DNA from 3 places in the Photobacterium japonica genome. Region 2 is predicted to be linked to each of the others. Evidence: predicted binding sites of a transcription regulator. Region 2 holds the regulator's gene; each other region holds the start of a gene.
What was found. The regulator CRP, encoded in region 2, controls carbon source genes, mostly activating them, when cyclic AMP is high. The targets are predictions, from matches to a motif close to TGTGANNNNNNTCACA.
Positions count from the first base shown of each region.

Region 1: the regulator CRP is predicted to act here: its motif matches at 1,529-1,544, upstream of typA (translational GTPase TypA).
Region 3: the regulator CRP is predicted to act here: its motif matches at 2,321-2,336, upstream of cdd (cytidine deaminase).

Region 1 covers NZ_JAKJSN010000021.1:64,008-70,618, reverse strand. The annotation lists gene typA (translational GTPase TypA) at 1-1,427, opposite strand, end outside; gene glnA (glutamate--ammonia ligase) at 1,910-3,319, shown strand; gene L4C36_RS09640 (DUF4124 domain-containing protein) at 3,443-4,015, shown strand; gene glnL (nitrogen regulation protein NR(II)) at 4,110-5,183, shown strand; gene glnG (nitrogen regulation protein NR(I)) at 5,262-6,611, shown strand, end outside.
Region 2 covers NZ_JAKJSN010000007.1:193,567-200,177, forward strand. The annotation lists gene astA (arginine N-succinyltransferase) at 1-876, shown strand, start outside; gene astD (succinylglutamate-semialdehyde dehydrogenase) at 888-2,372, shown strand; gene L4C36_RS01425 (DUF1338 domain-containing protein) at 2,409-3,227, shown strand; gene L4C36_RS01430 (hypothetical protein) at 3,304-3,492, opposite strand; gene crp (cAMP-activated global transcriptional regulator CRP) at 3,670-4,302, opposite strand; gene L4C36_RS01440 (OsmC family protein) at 4,576-4,980, shown strand; gene L4C36_RS01445 (phosphoribulokinase) at 5,302-6,171, opposite strand; gene L4C36_RS01450 (YheU family protein) at 6,325-6,546, opposite strand; gene L4C36_RS01455 (hydrolase) at 6,598-6,611, opposite strand, start outside.
Region 3 covers NZ_JAKJSN010000020.1:86,072-92,682, reverse strand. The annotation lists gene purT (formate-dependent phosphoribosylglycinamide formyltransferase) at 1-93, opposite strand, end outside; gene L4C36_RS09270 (DMT family transporter) at 357-1,247, opposite strand; gene cdd (cytidine deaminase) at 1,374-2,261, opposite strand; gene L4C36_RS09260 (CidB/LrgB family autolysis modulator) at 2,463-3,143, opposite strand; gene L4C36_RS09255 (CidA/LrgA family protein) at 3,140-3,481, opposite strand; gene L4C36_RS09250 (hypothetical protein) at 3,613-4,134, opposite strand; gene sbcB (exodeoxyribonuclease I) at 4,380-5,801, opposite strand; gene L4C36_RS09240 (ATP-binding protein) at 6,440-6,611, shown strand, end outside.

The DNA of each region.
Region 1 (6,611 bases), on a different contig from region 2:
TAGTGATCAAACGAGTGGTAGATAAGGCCAGAACCAGACGTCATTGTTAGGAACTCAGTCTGGAAGCCGATAAGACCACGAGAAGGCATCATGAAGTCCATGCGAACACGGCCTTTACCATCTGGTGCCATATCTTTCAGTTCACCTTTACGGATACCGATGTTTTCCATGACACTACCCTGGTGCTCTTCCACCACGTCGATAGTTACCACTTCAAACGGTTCCATTAGCTGGCCGTCTTCTTCTTTCAGAATTACTTCTGGACGAGATACTGCTAGCTCGAAGCCTTCACGACGCATGTTTTCGATCAGGATAGACAGGTGAAGTTCACCACGGCCTGAAACACGGAAACGGTCTGGACTGTCAGTTTCTTCAACGCGTAGTGCAACGTTGTGTACCAATTCTTTCTGCAGACGCTCAAGGATGTTACGAGAAGTAACGAACTTACCTTCTTTACCCGCGAACGGAGAAGTGTTCACCTGGAAAGTCATGGTTACTGTTGGTTCATCAACAGAAAGAGCTGGCAGTGCTTCAACGGTGTTCACGTCACAGATAGTGTCTGAAATTTTCAGCTCACCAAGACCTGTGATAGCGATGATGTCGCCCGCTTTAGCTTCTTCAACTTCGTGACGCTCAAGACCTAGGTAGCCAAGAACTGTACCCACTTTACCGTTACGCTTCTTGCCTTCAGCATTAACGATTGTTACTTGCTGGTTTGGCTTAACAGAACCGCGAGTTACACGCGCAACACCGATAACACCAACATAAGAGCTGTAATCTAGCTGAGAGATTTGCATCTGTAGCGGGCCGTCAACGTCAACACTTGGTGCTGCAACGTTATCAACAACCGCTTGGAACAATGGTTCCATATCTTCGCCAGTAACGCCTTCTTCCATCGTTGCCCAGCCGTTTAGTGCTGAAGCATAAACTGTGGTGAAGTCTAGCTGTTCGTCAGTTGCGCCTAGGTTATCGAACAAGTCAAAGATTTGATCCATAACCCACTCAGGACGCGCGCCAGGACGGTCGATTTTGTTGATTACAACGATTGGCTTCAAGCCGTGCGCAAACGCTTTTTGCGTTACGAAACGTGTTTGAGGCATTGGACCGTCAACGGCATCAACGATAAGCAGAACAGAGTCAACCATAGACATGATACGCTCAACTTCACCACCGAAATCGGCGTGTCCTGGGGTATCTACGATGTTGATGCGGTAGTCATTCCAGTTAATTGCTGTGTTCTTAGCAAGAATGGTAATGCCACGCTCTTTCTCGATATCGTTCGAGTCCATTACACGCTCTTCGGCTTCACCGCGAGACTCTAATGTGCCAGACTGCTGAAGCAGTTTGTCAACCAAGGTAGTTTTACCGTGGTCAACGTGCGCAATAATTGCGATATTTCTTAATTTATCGATCAGTTGATTAGACATGGATTTCACATTCACTCAGAACATGCAGCGACCGGATGGCGCCACTTGGTTAAAAAAACGGCTCACAATCTAACAGATTTTACGCTAAAACCCACGTAATATGTGATTTATATCACCGCCTTTTTTTCCCCCCCTGTTTTTTCCCTGTTTTTTCCTGCTTTTCCTGCCAATAATTCTCACAAATAAGGCTCTATTTCCCGGTTCATTTTTCATCTCACTGATTGACAATATGCCGGGGTGGGCTAATGTAGATACGCGTCGCCCTGTCGGGAATGTTAGGCTCTTGCACCATAATGGTGCACTGATTCCCCACAATGGTGCGAATAAAGGAATTTTACGCCCCTCAAACGCCAAGAATGCGCTATTTTGGGGCTTTGAAAAGTTGGCACGGTTCTCGCTTATAACAAATCATGCGAGCGGACATCGCTCTCACCTATTTTGTTGCGGCCCGTTGCCCAATCTAACACCGGAGGTTACTCAAGATGTCAGTTGAAAACGTACTAGCGCTGATCCAGGAAAACGAAGTGAAGTTTGTTGACCTACGCTTTACCGATACCAAAGGTAAAGAGCAGCATATCTCTATCCCTTCTCACCAAATCGACGCTGACTTCTTTGAAGAAGGTAAAATGTTCGATGGTTCTTCAGTAGCTGGCTGGAAAGGTATCAACGAATCAGACATGGTGATGATGCCGGACGCAGCAAGCGCAGTGCTTGACCCATTCACTGAAGATGCGACGCTGAACATCCGTTGTGACATCCTCGAGCCTGCCACTATGCAAGGCTACGACCGTGACCCACGTTCTATCGCTAAGCGTGCTGAAGACTTCATGCGTTCAACGGGTCTTGCAGACACCGTATTGGTTGGCCCAGAGCCAGAATTCTTCCTGTTTGACGACGTGAAGTTCAACACTGACATGTCAGGCTCTTTCTTCAAAATTGATGATATCGAAGCCTCTTGGAACTCAGGTTCTGACATCGACGGCGGTAACAAAGGTCACCGTCCAGGCGTGAAAGGCGGTTACTTCCCAGTTGCCCCTGTCGATTCATCACAAGACATCCGTTCTGCTATGTGTTTGATCATGGAAGAAATGGGTCTCGTTGTTGAAGCACACCACCACGAAGTAGCCACTGCGGGTCAGAATGAAATCGCAACGCGTTTCAACACCCTGACAACCAAAGCAGATGAAATCCAAATCTACAAATACGTGGTGCACAACGTCGCACACGCATTTGGCAAAACAGCGACCTTCATGCCAAAACCACTTGTGGGTGATAACGGCAGCGGTATGCACGTTCACATGTCACTGAACAAAGACGGTCAAAACCTCTTTGCAGGCGACAAGTACGGCGGCCTCTCTGAAATGGCACTGTTCTACATCGGCGGTATCATCAAGCACGCACGTGCAATCAATGCGTTCGCGAACCCAGCAACGAACTCGTACAAGCGTCTTGTACCGGGTTACGAAGCGCCTGTTATGCTGGCTTATTCTGCCCGTAACCGTTCTGCGTCAATCCGTATCCCAGTGGTACCAAGCCCGAAAGCACGTCGTATCGAAGTACGCTTTGGTGATCCAGCGGCAAACCCATACTTGGCATTTGCAGCCATGCTAATGGCTGGCCTTGACGGTATTAACAACAAGATCCACCCTGGCGAAGCCATGGATAAAGACTTGTATGACCTACCGGCAGAAGAAGCCGCTGAGATTCCAAAAGTGGCTGAGTCACTTCAAGGTGCCCTACAGGCGCTTGACGAAGATCGCGAGTTCCTAACCACAGGCGGCGTGTTCTCTGATGACTTCATCGACTCTTACATCCAGCTAAAATCAGCCGATGTAGAGCGCATCAACATGGCAACACACCCACTAGAATTCGAACTGTACTACTCTGTATAAGTAACGTACTGAGAGAACTCGCTAGAGAATATGGCCAGCCTCACACGCTGGCCTTTTTTGTATTGCTGATCCTTCAATGCCTGCCAACAATAGACAGATCATCCACAGCCACGCCCTAAACTTATGAAAATACGTCACCTTACGCTCTTGATCGGCCTTGGACTTGTCACTGGCATGTCAGGCATGGCCGTGGCCGATACCATTTACACTTGGAAAGATGAAAATGGGGTCACCCACTTTACCGATCAGCCCAACCCCGAGGCGAAGGTACTGGATATCAAGCCGCCAAAACGCCAAAGTTCTCCCGATCCACAGTCCGACACCGCAGCCAACGATCCCACGGCACCGGCCAGCGGCGACGAGGATGAAGCAAACTTACCCAAAGCCGGCATTACCCTGCTAAGCCCCACCCACCAGCAAACCTTGCGCGATAACAGCGGCAATATTCAAGTCGCCGCCAGCAGTACTCGCCAATTGAAAAAAGGCCACACTGCCCGCTTGCTGCTGGATAGTAAAGTCGAAGGCCGCGCCCAAACCCAACTGCAGTGGCAACTGAACAACATCAATCGCGGCAGTCATACCCTGCAAGTCCAATTGCTCAAATACGGCAAGGTAATTGCATCGTCTGATAAAGTAACGGTTTACCTCCACCGTGCAGGCGTCAATCAGCGGCCAACCATTCCACAACCGCGCTAACGTTCTTCGCATATTTTCGTTCTCGATACCGGGTAGACACGCTACACTTGGATGCACCAATTTGGTGCGTTGATACTTTCATGCACCACCATGAATGGCATCCACAAGGACGGTAATTGTGACGGTCGAGTTTTCTTCCCTGATTGTAGATAATCTGGTGACGGCGATTGTGCTGCTGGATGAGCAGCTAACAATCCATTACGTCAATCCCGCCGCTGAGCAACTGCTCGCCTGCAGTAAGCGCCGCTTAGATCAGACTCGCCTGTCAGATATCTTGCAGCACAGCTCCCTCGAATTGAACTTGCTGCCCGCCATTCTGCACAGCGGACAAGGCTTGGCCGACAGCGATGTCACCTTTGTTATTGATGGTCGCCCCCATCGGCTTGAGCTCAATGCCAGCCCGTTATCGTGGCAGCGTGATTTACTGATTTTGCTCGAACTCAAGCCCATCGACCAACAACGTCGGATCAGCCAAGAGCTGAACCAACACGCCCAACAACAGGCCGCCAAAGAATTAGTCCGTGGCTTAGCCCATGAAATCAAAAACCCGCTGGGTGGGCTGCGTGGCGCCGCTCAACTGCTGGAAAAGACCTTACCGGATCCCAGCTATACCGAATACACCCAGATGATCATCGCCCAAGCCGACCGCTTGCGTAACTTGGTTGACCGCCTGCTCGGCCCCCAGCGTCCTGGCACCCGCCATGACGGCAATATCCATGCTGTACTGGAAAATGTCCGTCAACTGATCAGCCTCGACGGTGGAGAATGCCTGCATATCCATCGCGATTACGATCCGAGCCTGCCCGATTTCACCATGGATCCCGAGCAACTCGAACAAGCCATTCTCAATATTGTCAGTAATGCCGCCCAAGCGTTACACCCCCATGGCGGCGGCAATATCACGCTGAAAACCCGTACTGCTCACCAAGCCGTGATCCACGGCCAGCGCCACCGCGTGGCCGCTAAAATCGACATCATTGATGATGGCCCCGGAATCCCGCGGGATATCCAAGACACCTTGTTCTACCCCATGGTGACCGGGCGTGAAGGCGGCACCGGACTGGGCTTGTCTATTGCGCAAAACCTGATTGATCAGCATCAGGGAAAAATCGAAGTCGTGAGTTGGCCGGGGCACACCAAGTTCACGCTCTATCTGCCGATCAAATGACCCCCATCACGCTGAAAGGCATCAACAGAATCATTCGCTCCGCACCATGATGCGGGGCGTACAACACGAGGAATGCTCATGAGCAAAGGATTAATCTGGGTCGTCGATGATGACAGCTCAATCCGCTGGGTTCTCGATAAGACCCTCACCGCGGCCGGACTGGCCTGTGAGACGTTTGCCGATGCTGACAGTGTGATTGCCGCGCTAGAGCGTAGTGTGCCGGATGTGTTGGTGTCGGATATCCGCATGCCCGGCATGGATGGTCTGACGCTATTAAAAAATCTGCAACGCGACCACCCAACCCTGCCGGTGATCATCATGACCGCGCATTCCGATCTCGATGCGGCAGTCAATGCCTACCAAGAGGGGGCATTTGAGTACCTGCCAAAGCCGTTTGATATCGATGAAGCGGTGAATTTGGTTGAGCGTGCTGTCACCCACAGCCAAGAGCAGAAACGCCAGCAGCAGCCCGAGCCGCAAGCCCCTAACGCACCGGAAATCATCGGTGAAGCCCCGGCCATGCAGGAAGTGTTTCGTGCCATTGGCCGCCTGTCTCGCTCGTCAATTTCCGTGTTGATCAACGGCGAATCTGGCACCGGTAAAGAGCTGGTTGCCCATGCACTGCATCGCCATAGCCCGCGCAGCCACAACGCCTTCATCGCCCTGAACATGGCCGCGATCCCCAAAGATTTAATTGAATCCGAATTGTTTGGCCACGAAAAAGGCGCCTTCACCGGCGCCAACAGTGTGCGCCAAGGCCGCTTTGAGCAAGCCAACGGCGGCACTCTGTTTTTGGATGAAATCGGCGACATGCCGTTGGATATCCAAACCCGCCTATTACGAGTATTGGCGGATGGCCAGTTCTACCGCGTCGGGGGACACTCGCCAGTCAATGTGGATGTGCGGATCATCGCCGCTACCCACCAGCACTTAGAGAAATTGGTTGCTCAGGGGGATTTTCGTGATGATTTGTTCCATCGCCTGAACGTGATCCGCATTCACTTGCCGTCACTCAAAGATCGGCGCCAGGATATCCCACAGCTTACGCGCCATTTTCTACAACGTGCCTCTGACGAATTGGGCGTGGAAGCCAAAACCTTGCACGGTGACACCGAACAATTGCTCACCACCTTGGCGTGGCCGGGCAACGTGCGTCAGTTGGAAAACACCTGCCGCTGGTTGACCGTGATGGCCAGTGGCAATGAAATCCTGCCGGCCGATCTGCCGGCCGAACTGCTGACTCCCACCTCGGCGGAAACGGGGGATACACGCCCGCAGCACTGGCACCATGCGCTGGAGCAATGGGCGCTGGATAACCTGCGTCAAGGCCAGCACAACCTGTTAGGTGACGCGTTACCGGAGTTTGAAAAGATCTTGCTGGAAGCGGCGTTGACCCATACCCATGGCCACAAACAAGAAGCGGCCCGT
Region 2 (6,611 bases):
GCGGTGATCCAACCGGGGCCGGAAGGGTACCTGATGGTGGCCGAAGATACCGAGACCGGTGAGATAGCCGGTACGACCGCCATTGAAGCGGCCGTGGGGCTCGACAGCCCCTTTTATACCTACCACCTCAGCACGGTAGTGCACTCATCACAGCGTTTGAATGTGCACAACGTGGTGAAAATCCTCACCTTTGGCAATGACTACACTGGCGTGAGTGAGTTATGTACCTTGTTCTTACGTCCCGAATGGCGCGTCGGCATGAATGGCCGCTTGTTATCGAAATGCCGTTTCTTAATGCTGGCGCAGCACACTGAACGCTTTGACCGCACCGTGATCGCGGAAATGCGTGGCGTGTCTGATGAAGCCGGTAACTCGCCGTTTTGGGATTGGTTGAAAGCCCATTTCTTCTCGATTGACTTCACCTTAGCCGATTATCTGACGGGGATAGGTAAGAAAGGTTTCATTGCTGATTTGATGCCTAAGCTGCCGATTTACGTCAATTTGCTCAGCCCAGAAGCGCAGGCGGTGATCGGGGAAGTCCATGACAATACCCGCCCGGCGTTGCGTTTGTTGGAGAAAGAAGGCTTTAGCTGTCGCGGCTATGTCGACATCTTTGACGCTGGCCCGACCGTTGAATGCGAACTGCGCAATATTGAATCGGTACGCCATTCACAACAGTGTCAGGTGGTGATTGGTGACCCTCAACACGGAAAAGATTGCGTGATCAGCAATACTTCGTTTACTGGGTTTCGGGCCGTGGTGGGGCCGGTGTCTATCGCTGGGCCGGAAGCGGGCGCGCAAGCCGTGATCCGTGCCGACATGGCCGCCGCGTTGCAGGTAAAGCAAGGCGATCCGATCCGTTTGATTGTTCAATAAGGAGACGTGTTATGACGCAATGGATAGCAGGACATTGGCTCGCAGGCGAAGGCGAAGCCATGGTGTCGCTGAACCCGTTTACCGAGCAACCGGTCTGGCAAGGCCACGCGGCGACGCCAGCCCAAGTGGAAGCGGCGGTGGCCAGTGCCCGCGATGCCTTGCTGGCGTGGCGCCATACGTCATTGTCGGACAGGCAGGCGTGGGTAGAGCGTTTTGCCCAGCTGGTTGAAGCCAACAAAGAAACGCTCGCCACCGTGATTGCAGAGGAAACCGGTAAGCCGTTGTGGGAAAGCCGCACCGAGGTGGGCGCCATGGTCGGTAAGATTGCGATTTCATTGCGTGCCTATCACGAGCGTACTGGCGAAAAACAGAAGGCGATAGGCACAACACAGGCGGTGCTGCGGCATCGCCCCTTAGGGGTGATGGCGGTCTTTGGCCCCTATAATTTCCCAGGCCATTTGCCGAACGGCCACATTGTGCCTGCGTTGTTAGCGGGCAATACCGTGGTCTTTAAACCTTCAGAGCAGACGCCCAAGGTCGCGGAAATCACGATGACATTGTGGCAGCAAGCAGGATTGCCGGATGGGGTGATCAATTTGGTGCAAGGCGGACGGGCAACAGGAGAAGCTTTGGCGCAGTCATCCGGCATTGATGGGCTGTTGTTTACCGGCAGTGCACACACGGGTCACCTGCTGCACCGTCAGTTTGCCGGTCACCCAGAGAAAATGTTGGCACTGGAAATGGGCGGCAATAACCCCTTGGTGGTGTCACCGCACTATGGCGACTTGGACGCCACTGTCTACACTATTATTCAGTCGGCGTTTTTAAGTGCCGGTCAACGTTGTACCTGTGCACGCCGATTGTATGTGCCGCGTGGAGAGGAAGGGGAGCAGTTGGTGGCGCGTTTAGTAACGTTAACGCAGCAGCTGCATATCGATGGGCCTTTTGCGTCCCCAGCGCCGTTTATGGGGCCACAAATATCCGTGGCCGCCGCCGATCGTATCGTGCAAGCCGAAGCGGACTTAGTGGCATTAGGGGGAAACAGCCTGCTAACCGCCACGCGCGGGCAAGGGGCGATCGTGACGCCTGCGATCATCGATGTGACTGCCGTCGTGGCGCTGCCGGATGAAGAGTATTTTGGTCCCTTGTTGCAGGTCGTGCGTTATGACACGTTGGCAGACGCCGTGACGTTGGCCAATGCCACCCGCTTTGGGTTATCCGCCGGGTTGATCTCGACCGACGATCCGGAATGGGCGTATTTTCTCGATCATATTCGCGCTGGGATCGTGAACCGTAACCGACCGTTGACCGGTGCCAGTGGCGATGCACCGTTCGGTGGGCCGGGGGCATCGGGTAACTTACGCCCGAGTGCGTATTATGCTGCCGATTACTGTGCCTATCCCATGGCATCGATGGAAGGGGCGCACCCCGAGTTGCCCGCCCAGCCGATCCCTGGCATGGGGAGCGACCTAAACCGCGAAATAGACAGCGAATAGACAGCGAGTGATGTCACCTTGTGAGGAGGGGATGAGATGGAACGGGTAGTGCAATTGTTTGATAATTTGTGGCAAGACTATGTGCAGCGGTTATGCCCGTCGGCGCAAGAGGTACATGACTTGCTGACGGAAGAAGAGCCGCTGCACAATGATCACATCGCATTGCGGACGTTTAATTTACCCAAAGTCGGGTTAGACCGACTTGCCGCGCCCTTCATTGCGATCGGGTATAAGCCGATGGGGAAATACCATTTTGACGGGAAAAAGCTCTATGCCGAGCATTTTGAGCACCCTAATCCCCTTGCGCCGAAAGTGTTCATCAGTGAATTGATGGTGGGGCAATTCAGTGCTTTGTTCCAAGAAACCGTACGGGATTTGATTGAGCAGGTGCCGGAATCGGTGATGCGGGATCCGTCGTTCTTGTTTGGTGGGCGAGTTTGGGATTTGGACTACGCCACCTATGAGTTGCTGTATGCGGAAAGCGAATATGCGGGGTGGTTGGCCGCACACGGCTTTGGCGCGAACCATTTTACTGTCAGCATTAATCACCTTGAACAATTTACTGAGGTGGCAGAAGTGAACCATCTGCTGCAACACAATGGGTTTACTATTAATGCGTCAGGCGGTGAAGTGAAAGGGTCGCCTGCGGTGATGCTGGAGCAGTCAGCGACCTTGGCCGATCAGGTCGATGTAGGCTTTATCGATGGGGTATACACCATTCCCGGTGGCTTTTATGAGTTTGCCAAACGTTATCCGACCGCTGAGGGCGAAGCGTTGTATTCGGGGTTTGTGGAAGCGTCAGCCGATAAGATCTTCGAAAGCACTGATGTGCCTGTGATGGCCAGAGAGCCGTAGCCATACGAGAAATATAGCACCCCGCGCCATCCCTGTTCGATAGCGAGTTCATTACACGGTGCGGTGGTCGCCGTATTTACAGGTGGCGGCTGTCGAGGGGGGAAATCTCTAACCCAGGACGCGCGGTACCATAACGGGGAAGCTCCTGTTGTTCCAAGAAAGATCGTCCATCACTAAACCCGGTGAGCTCTACCGTTGTCGGCAGTGGGAAGGTGGTGCCAGCTGAGAGTGTGGTGTGATGCTGGGAGAAACGTTCAATGTCCATTGCGTGTATTTCCATCCATAGAAATCAGAGTGCCTTGATATGCATAATGTAGCATCAAGTGTGGACGTGGCAAACAAGGAAAAGAGTGAGCTCGCTAACAAATATGCTCTGTGGCGATACATTAAGCCAAAAAAAAGCCGCACATGGCGGCTTTTTTTATAGGTGTGATCCGTACGTTTAGCGCGTACCGTACACCACAATCGTTTTACCGTGAGCAGAAATCAGGTTTTGCTCTTCCAGCATCTTCAAGATACGGCCAACGGTTTCACGAGAACAACCGACGATCTGACCAATTTCCTGGCGGGTGATCTTGATCTGCATGCCGTCTGGGTGCGTCATTGCATCTGGCTGTTTCGCCAAGTTCAGCAATGTTTGCGCGATGCGGCCGGTTACGTCCAAGAACGCAAGGTCGCCCACTTTCTGGCTTGTCACTTGTAGGCGACTTGCCATCTGTGCAGACAGACGCATCAAAATGTCTGGATTGACTTGGATCAGCTGACGGAATTTCTTGAATGAAATCTCAGCCACTTCACAAGGGGTCTTTGCACGTACCCATGCGGTACGCTCTTGGCCTTCTTCAAACAGACCTAGCTCACCAATGAAGTCACCTTGGTTTAGGTAAGACAGGATCATTTCCTTGCCTTCTTCATCCTTGATGAGAACAGCAACAGAACCTTTAACGATGTAATAGAGCGTTTCAGCTTTTTCACCCGCATGAATCAACGTGCTTTTTGACGGGTACTTATGAATGTGGCAATGGGAAAGAAACCACTCTAAAGTTGGATCTGTTTGAGGTTTACCTGGAACCATATTACTAACTTCCTCTGCGTTTGTTGCCCAACAACGACGTCCCTATACGTTTGAGGCCGGGCCTAACAATAATGTAGTTCGCCGTTTAGGATATTCAGTCAACGGCAAGGCTGCAAGCTGACCTGAATAATTAGTTCAGAGTTTATCTTTTTTCGGCACGCTTTTCTTGATATTGATCTATCGGGCGCGGCCATTTTATACCCATAAGTGTGCACATGATCACACGGTTGTTAGATAGTGCCCAAATCCCTCAAAAGTAGTAAGGAGAATGCAATGCAATCACGCGTTAAATGGGTAGAAGGGATGACCTTCTTAGGCCAGTCAAATTCAGGTCATAGTGTGGTGATGGACGGCAATGGTGGCGAAAAAGCTCCCAGCCCGATGGAGCTGGTTTTGATGGCAGCAGGGGGATGCAGTTCGGTGGATGTGGTGAGCGGGTTAACGTCTGCGGGCCAGCCGATCACCGCCTGTGAAGCGCAGATCAAAGCGGTACGTCGTGAGCAAGCGCCGCGTTTATTTACCTCGGCCAATCTGCATTTTGTGGTGACTGGCCACGGGTTGGATGAAACCTTGGTGGCAAAAACCGTGGCGGATTCGTTAGAGAAATACTGCTCAGTGTGTTTGATGTTGGGTGAAGGCGTAGAAATGACTCACTCGTACGAGATCATTGAAGCGTAAGACAGAAAGAAGGGACGAGGGGCGAGTAAGTGCGGAAAAGCAAGGGTGGTCGAGAGCGGTCCTTGGGCCCTAAGGCCCTATGGTAAGAGCGAGAACTGAAGTACTTGAATCTTGAATGAGAAGCGGTATTTTGACCACAGGACCACAGGACCACAGGACCACAGGACCACAGGACCACAGGACCACAGGACCACAGGACCACAGGACCACAGTCGCTCTTACTCGTCACTCGCTACTCGAAAACTCGTCTCTTGTTGCTTTTGCTCTGACTCGACACTCGTCCCTATAAACGCGCAAACTTGTTCTTCGTCCCTGCTTTTCCTACCCAATCTTCCCGGTATCTATCAACTGTTGGATCAAGGGGCGCATGATCAGCTCCATCGCAAAACTCATCTTGCCGCCGGGCACGACTAACGTGTTATGGCGTGACATGAAGGAGCCTTGGATCATCGACAGCAGATAAGGGAAATCGACCTTCTTGATCCCACGAAAGCGGATCACCACAAAACTCTCATCCAAACTGGGGATGGCTTTTGCGCTCAATGGGTTAGAGGTGTCTACCGTCGGCACGCGCTGAAAGTTAATGTGGGTGCGAGAAAACTGAGGGGTGATGTAATTGAGGTAGTCATCCATTGAGCGAACAATCGATTCCATTACCGCCTCACGCGAATGACCCCGATCGCGGGTATCGCGGACGATCTTTTGGATCCACTCCAAGTTCACGATCGGCACCATGCCTATCAATAAGTCGACATGCTGTGCCGCATTGGTGTCACCGTCGACCACCCCGCCATGTAACCCTTCATAAAACAACACATCGGTATTTTCTGGCAATGACTGCCACGGGGTGAACGTACCGGGCATCAAGTTATAAGGCACGGCTTCATCGAAGGTATGCAGATAACGGCGGTATTGGCCGCTACCATCCAGGCCGTATTGGCGGAAAAAATCGGCCAGTAGCGGGAAGTCATTGGCTTGCGGGCCAAAGTAGCTGATATGGCGACCTTGCTCTTTGGCTTTGCGGATCTCGACATCCATCTCGGGGCGGGTGAAGCGGTGAAAGCTGTCCCCCTCCAGCCAAGCGGCATTGATGTTCATCATATTGAACATTTTACGAAACGCTTCGGAGGTGGTGGAGGTGCCGGCCCCCGACGATCCCGTGACGGCTATGATCGGATGTTTTGCTGACATGACAAACCCTGTCGTTAACATTAACGGAAAGAGTTATTAACAGGCTGGCAGGATAATAGCAAGTTAGATTGTCAAAAATGCTGGTGGGCTAACCGAACCAGCATCCTTGAGGCGGGCATCACAATCTTGCATATCGATGCGAAGGGGGCGGGATCAGGCGCGGCCTAAATCGCGGCGCAGTTTGATGTCGACCGTTTCGTGCAATTCCGAAAAGAAAATCACCGCCTCGCCACTTTCGAGTTGCTGACGGACATGCTGCACTTTACTGGCCATGCTGAGCTCCTGTTCACCGTAATCGGTGCCTTCGCGCAGCACAAAATGCTCGATCAGGTTGGTCAGGGTCTCTGGATCAATGTCTTGCCAAGAAATAATCATGGGTGTGGTCATCATGGTTGAACAGAATTCCTTATTATATTGGCAATGTTGTCACTTGTAGAGGG
Region 3 (6,611 bases), on a different contig from region 2:
ACGTTGGCATTCAATGGCGACTTCCTTACCAAGTTCACCAGCGCCAAGAAGTAATACGCGCGTAGCCTGCGGGCGGGTTGCTGATCCTAACATTGACATTCCTTACTGGGTTGAGACTGACGTTGTAGCAGATCATACAGGATTTCAGTTGCCACGCAATCGTTTGCTATTTCGTTGGCGAGGAAAACAACAGGAATGACGAGAAAATCGACATTTCCCCTTATTCCGTCTATTTACTGTCTTACTGTTGGGTGGTAAGACAAAGGGGGGGGGATGCAAAAGGGATAACACGAAAAAAGCCGCTCAACAGCGGCTTTCACAAGGTAACGAGCAGTTTAGACATGACCCGTGAGGGCTTAGGCTTTCGCTTTGGCGTGCTTTCTGTTTTCCCACTGGGTAATGAAAGCCACAGATCCAATAATGATCGCCGCTCCCAGCCATAAACGGCCCGGTGGTGCCCAACCAAAGACAACCCAACCCGCCAGTACGTTCAGTGGCAGTTTGGCATGGTCAAATGGCTGCACAAACGACGCATCTGCCACCGCATAGGCTTTGGCAATCGCCCATTGTGCTAGCGCGGTCAGCAAGCCTGCCGCCGCCAACAAGCCCCACGTGAACGGGGTCGCTGGCATTGTAAAATCAGGCAGTGCTAAGAAAATATTGAACGGCGTGATCAAAATAAGCAGGTACACCACCATGGTGGTCGGTGAATCATACGCTGACATTTTCTTCACCATCAACGAATAGCTGGCCCAGAAGAACGCCGCACCCACAGGGAGTAACGTGGCCCAGTTAAAGCCATCTGCCCACGGTTCAAGAATGATCATGGCACCAATGAAACCGGTCAGGGTCGCAATCCAACGTGCCGTGCCGACTTTTTCTTTCAGCAGCAAGCCCGAACCAATGGTTGCGAACAGCGGCGACGTCATCAGCAACGCAATCCCTTGCCAAATCGGAACCGGGTAGGCTAACGCCCATAGCCAAAGTTGAATCCCGATCACAGATAAAAAGACGCGGAAGCAGTGCATGCCAAAATGGTCGGTTTTCAGGGCCGTACGCAGACCTAGCGATCGCAACCAAGGGAAAATGGCAATTAGCGCAATAAAGTATTGGATCAGGGCGACGGTCGTGGACGGAAGATGCATATACATGCTGAGGTATTGCGCCAAGCTATTAACTAAGGCAAACGCAAACCCTGCCGTAAGCATCCAGCTCGCCCCTTGTAGTGGGTGATGTTGGTGTGACATGAATGGGTGATTTCGTTAAGTGATAAACGCAAAAATCATACTCTTGGCACCGTGCGGATGGAACATTTTTCTATTCAATGCGGTGTTTTGGCACAAAAAAACCGCCCTAAGGCGGCTTTTCGATGATTACACTGCCAAATAACGGAAAGGGATATCCGCGTTTAAGGCGTGCAGTGCGTGTTCGGTGTTGGCGCGGTGGCTGATGGTGCTACCGGCTTTTTCGACTAATGCGGCCGCCGCCACCTCAGACAAATCATAACCGGCCATGTTCATGCTGATCAGCGCGACTTGTAACGGTGGCAGGCTTGGGTTGAAAGCTGCATTTTCTGCGTACATGCCCACGAACGTGTCACCTGACTGTGTACGCAGTGCGACACCCGCAAAGTTATTGGTGTAAGGCGCATGGGCACGGTTAGCAGCCTCACAAGCCGCTTGCAGCAGCGCATCGGTATCATCACACGCCATGCCGTGATTAACGAGGGTTAGAAGTGCATCGTTGATACCCAAGTCGCTTGGGCCGAATGATTCTGGCAAATACGCTTGCAGTGTTTTCGCGTCACGTTGTGGTAATTGCACCATCAAGTCATTTGCGGTCGTCAGTTCGTTCATGAACTGGCGGCAATGGCCACATGGGCTGTAGTTGATCGTGATGTCCTGAATGCCGGTTTCGCCTTTTAGCCATGCATGGCTAATGGCAGATTGCTCGGCGTGGACACTGTGTGACAAGTCGGTCCCAACGAATTCCATGTTGGCACCAAAGTACAAAGTACCGGATAAGCCACGGGCAATCGCACCAACGTGGAAATGAGAAATAGGAGCAACAGAATAGGCGGCAGCAAGGGGAAGTAATGCAACACGTAACTCACTGTCTGACAATTGCGTCTTCGACATGAGTTCAGCGAACGCTTCAGGGCTAAGTGTGGCATCAAAGTTATCAGCTTCTAACACCGGTTTGATGGCAGCGGCTAGGTCTGCTGGAAGAGCGCCTAAAGCATCCTTTACTTTAGTGTGCATGAGTTATCACTCCGTCTTGTATATGGAGAAATATTGTAGGCGGAGTGATAATAATTGTGTGTGATCCAGATCACACTAAGTGCTTGATACTTTCACTTGTTACATGTTTGGGAGTCGAGTCACACGGTTTGTAAAAAGATTAACGATTTTAATCAATAACTTACTCATGTATTCGATTACTTGCACGTTATCGCAAATTTTTCATGAAAATAGCTTCATTATCAATGGGAATACGAGCGGTGCCAAAATGGACGTCATTACCCCGCATATCACCAACGCCAGCGAACTGAACGCGCCTTCTTGGTGATTCTCTTCGGCCGCTTTTGCTGTGCCCAGCGCGTGCGATACCGTTCCCATCGTCAAACCTTTCGCAATCGGTGCGTGTACCCCAATCAGCTTAAACAGGGGGTAACCAAACACCGCCCCAAACAAACCCGCCAGAATCACCATGATCGCCGCAACCGATGGCACGCCGCCAATTTGTTCAGACACCGCCATCGCAATCGGCGTTGTCACGGATTTAGGTAGGATAGACGCGGTTAACTGGGCATCAGCCCCCATCATCAAAGCGATACCAGCACCGGTCACCATCGACAATATACTGCCGATAAAGCACGTGGTGAGGATCACTTTCCACTTTTGACGGATTTGACCCAGCTGCTCATACAAAGGAAACGCCAGCGCCACAACCGCTGGTTCCAGCAGGGCATTGATCCACTTGTTTTGCTCAAAATAGGTTTCGTAAGGCACGTTAAGCCACATGAGCAAAGGGATGAGTACCAACAGGCAAATGAGTAACGGATTCACAATCGGGTGCTTAATGAATTTCGTGAGGTAACGTGCACCGTAGAAAACAACAAGAGTAGCCAATAACCAAATCATTGTTGTTCCTTATAATGCGTTGCAATACCGATCACGATAAAGACCACCACGCTGCTGCCAATGGTGCTGAGTAAAATGGTTAAGCTGTTATTCTGAATCAAGTCGAGGTAATTCATTAATCCCACACCGACTGGCACGAACAACAGCGCCATGTGTCTGATCAGAAAGTGGCAACCGGGCATCGCCCACTGTGCAGGCACCAGTCCCATAGAGAGAGAAAGAAACAAAAGGAGCATGCCAATAATGCTACCGGGAATGGCGATGCCGCTGAAGTGCTGTATCCCTTTACCAATCATGAGACACACAAAAATGATTAAAAATGAGCGAAGATATGCCATGAGCCCTTCAGGATTTGTCTGAGGAAATTTTATTTATCATACAAAATAAACGTGATCTAAGCCACAGAAAATTTAACGGGCTTAGAACGGGATCATAACGTGTTTCGCGGGCAAGGGGAGGTCGCAGAAGGCTAATCTGAGGCAAAGATCATAGCGAGGCCGGCTAAGGCAAGCAGTGCGACAGACACTTTATGCAAACGGCTGTGTTTTACGATGTGTTCGGTCGATGACAGGGGGTCAGGTTCCGGTGATGGATCGTCTGGTGGCGCCGATGGTGGCGTGCTGTCTTCATGGATTCGGCGACAGGCTTTTTCCGGTAACGGCACGCGAAAACCATAATGGGGCACCGCTTCAATGGGAATACCCATCGCGCCGTGGTATTCCAATTTACGGGTGAGGGATTTGAAGATGGTGTTTAGATCATAGTGATTGGTGTGGCTGTCTTCGTAGGGGTCAATTTGCACAAAGGTTTTGTCGTAGAGTGATTCCGCACTGATCACTTCACCGGCGCAGTAGCACAGCACTTCCAACAGACGCGACTCATGCACCGTGAGTGCGGTGTCGGCACGGTCTTTCCACACCAACAGGCACAGATCAGGCTCAAAATCGACCGTTGTGAAACGGTAACAGCGGGTCAGCGTTTGCGTTGTCATAGATACCACTTTAATGACGACTACTTTTGTTACGACGACTTTCCTTGGACCTGTGAATGCATGCGCTCCATACAGCGTAAAGTGTGAGTGCACTGCACGGGTTGTGCAATGTCATTGTTAGGATATTGCCTTATAAAAAATCCCCTCAGCATGAAATGCATGAGGGGATTTTTAAATATGCCGACGTTTCTATCGTTTACCCGCAATGCGCGGACTGCAGAGGTGACAATATAAAGCCTGAACAGTTAGACCAGCGACGCTACATAGTCATACACCGCTTTCAGGATCTTCATGTTTTTCTCGCTGCTTTGGTGCTCATGACCTAATGCTTCGAGGTTTTGCATGTAGTTCGGCAGGTTCTCTTCAAAGAAATCCTGACAGTAGTGTTTCCACTGTTGCTGTTCTTTGTAATCCAGCGTCATCGGGAAGTTGCGCGCACGGTAGCGGAACAGCAATGGCTTGATACGCGGGTCTGCCACATTCAGCTCAAACTTCGCCAACTCTTCCGGTGAGGTTTGACGAATAATGTCCATCGTTGAGCGATCAGCGGGCGAGAAGAAGCCTGAATATAGCTGCGTGTCCACATTGTTGTTTTCGGCGTACTCACGCTCTTGGCTGTAAATCGCCAGCAGTTTTTCACGCACTTCAGGGTGCGCTTTCAGTATTTGCAGGTGCTTCAGGCACTGTTCACGGTCAATACCGATACGCGCTGCATCTTCCGCACGCAAGGTTTTCGCCGGTGCTAATACCGGGCACTTGTTCAGGTGAACCAGTTTTAGCGGTACAGGCAATTCGTCAGGCGCCAGATCAGCACGTTTGGTGTACAGACGTTCACGCAGTTCATCGGCACTCAGTTCCAGCAATGGGGTCGGGTCCATCGCCAAATTCACCGTGATCACCGCGTTCTTGTTGTCTGGGTGCCATGCCATCGGCACAATCCAACTGGTGTTGCCACATTCCACCCCAAACATGCCAGAGACATGCATCAGCGGTGTCAGCTCAACAATATCAATCAGTTCTTGCAGCTTGCGCTTATGGCGTAATTCAAAGAAGTAATTGAACAGTTTCGGCTGATTGTTTTTCACAATCTTTGCCAGTTCAATGGTCGCGTACACATCGGCCATTGCATCGTGCGCATTGGCGTGTTCAATGCCGTTGGCCACAGAAAGCAGTTCCAGCTTAAAGCTAGGCAAGCCATCTTCATTGTTTGGCCAGTTAATGCCTTCTGGGCGCAAGGCGTAGCAGGTACGCATAATGTCCAGCAAATCCCAGCGTGAGTTGTTGTTTTGCCATGCCCACGCATACGGGTCGAAGAAGTTACGGTACAGGGTGTAGCGCGTGACTTCATCGTCAAAGCGCACGTTGTTGTAGCCAATCACACACGTATTCGGTTTCGACAACTCTTCGTGAATACGGGCAATAAATTCAGGCTCAGACAAGCCTTCCTGATGGGCTTTTTGCGGTGTGATACCGGTGATCAAACACGCTTCCGGTGCCGGGAGGTAATCCATCGGCGGCTTACAGTAAATCACCAGCGGTTCGCCGATGATGTTCATGTCCATATCCGTACGCACCCCCGCGAACTGGCAAGGACGATCAAGAGAAGGCGTAGCACCGAAGGTTTCGTAATCTAACCAAAACAATGTTGGTTCATTTGTGTTTTTCATTGTCGTTTCCTGAAGCCACGGAAGCTAAAATAAGTGATTGTTTTATAATTAATTTTGTCATTGTTGCTGTCAATCTAAGCGTAACATCTCAGGACACATACAGTAAGTATCCCGCAACTAGGCGGAAAGAGGCAAGGCGGAAAGGGAAATTCATGGGCGAAGGGAGACATTTTACGTAAGTGGTTGAGATAATGAATCGATGTACGCATGAGCGAATAAGCATTTGTGTCATTGTGTAATGGCGCAGGTATTGGTGACGCTGTCACTTTTGGTTGTAGGTTACGATGTAAAATAAACACTTAATCTGTTACTTGTCGTGCTGAATGAGCCATCACTTTGTGCGAAGAATTGACGGGTTATTCACTGCAAGCGAATAGGGTAAAATACGTGCTATAAACGTTATAAAAGGGAGAAACCGTAGAGAATCCATGATGAATCCCGCATGCAAATGGGTACACAAGCAATTGGATATAGTGCGTAGAAGGGAGGGGCTGTAAGATTATTCCTACATTTGCCGTAAGTGACTGATTTTAAATGCTTGCTTTTAAGGTGCAAATGTATGCATTCTCTTGGAATTTTAGAGTATTAGCTTTACACTACGACCTTGTTTTGCGATCAATGTCACGGTCTATATTATATTGAAACGCGTACTCTCTTTTCTGTTTCTCCTTGTCGCTTTTCCTGCATATTCAGCGGATTACCTGACTGAGGACGAACAAGCATATCTCGACAAAAAGTCACTGTTCAAATTTGGTGTGTTGAAAGAAGCCTGGTTGCCCTATTGGGGTGGCGATGCACCGCCATTTTCTG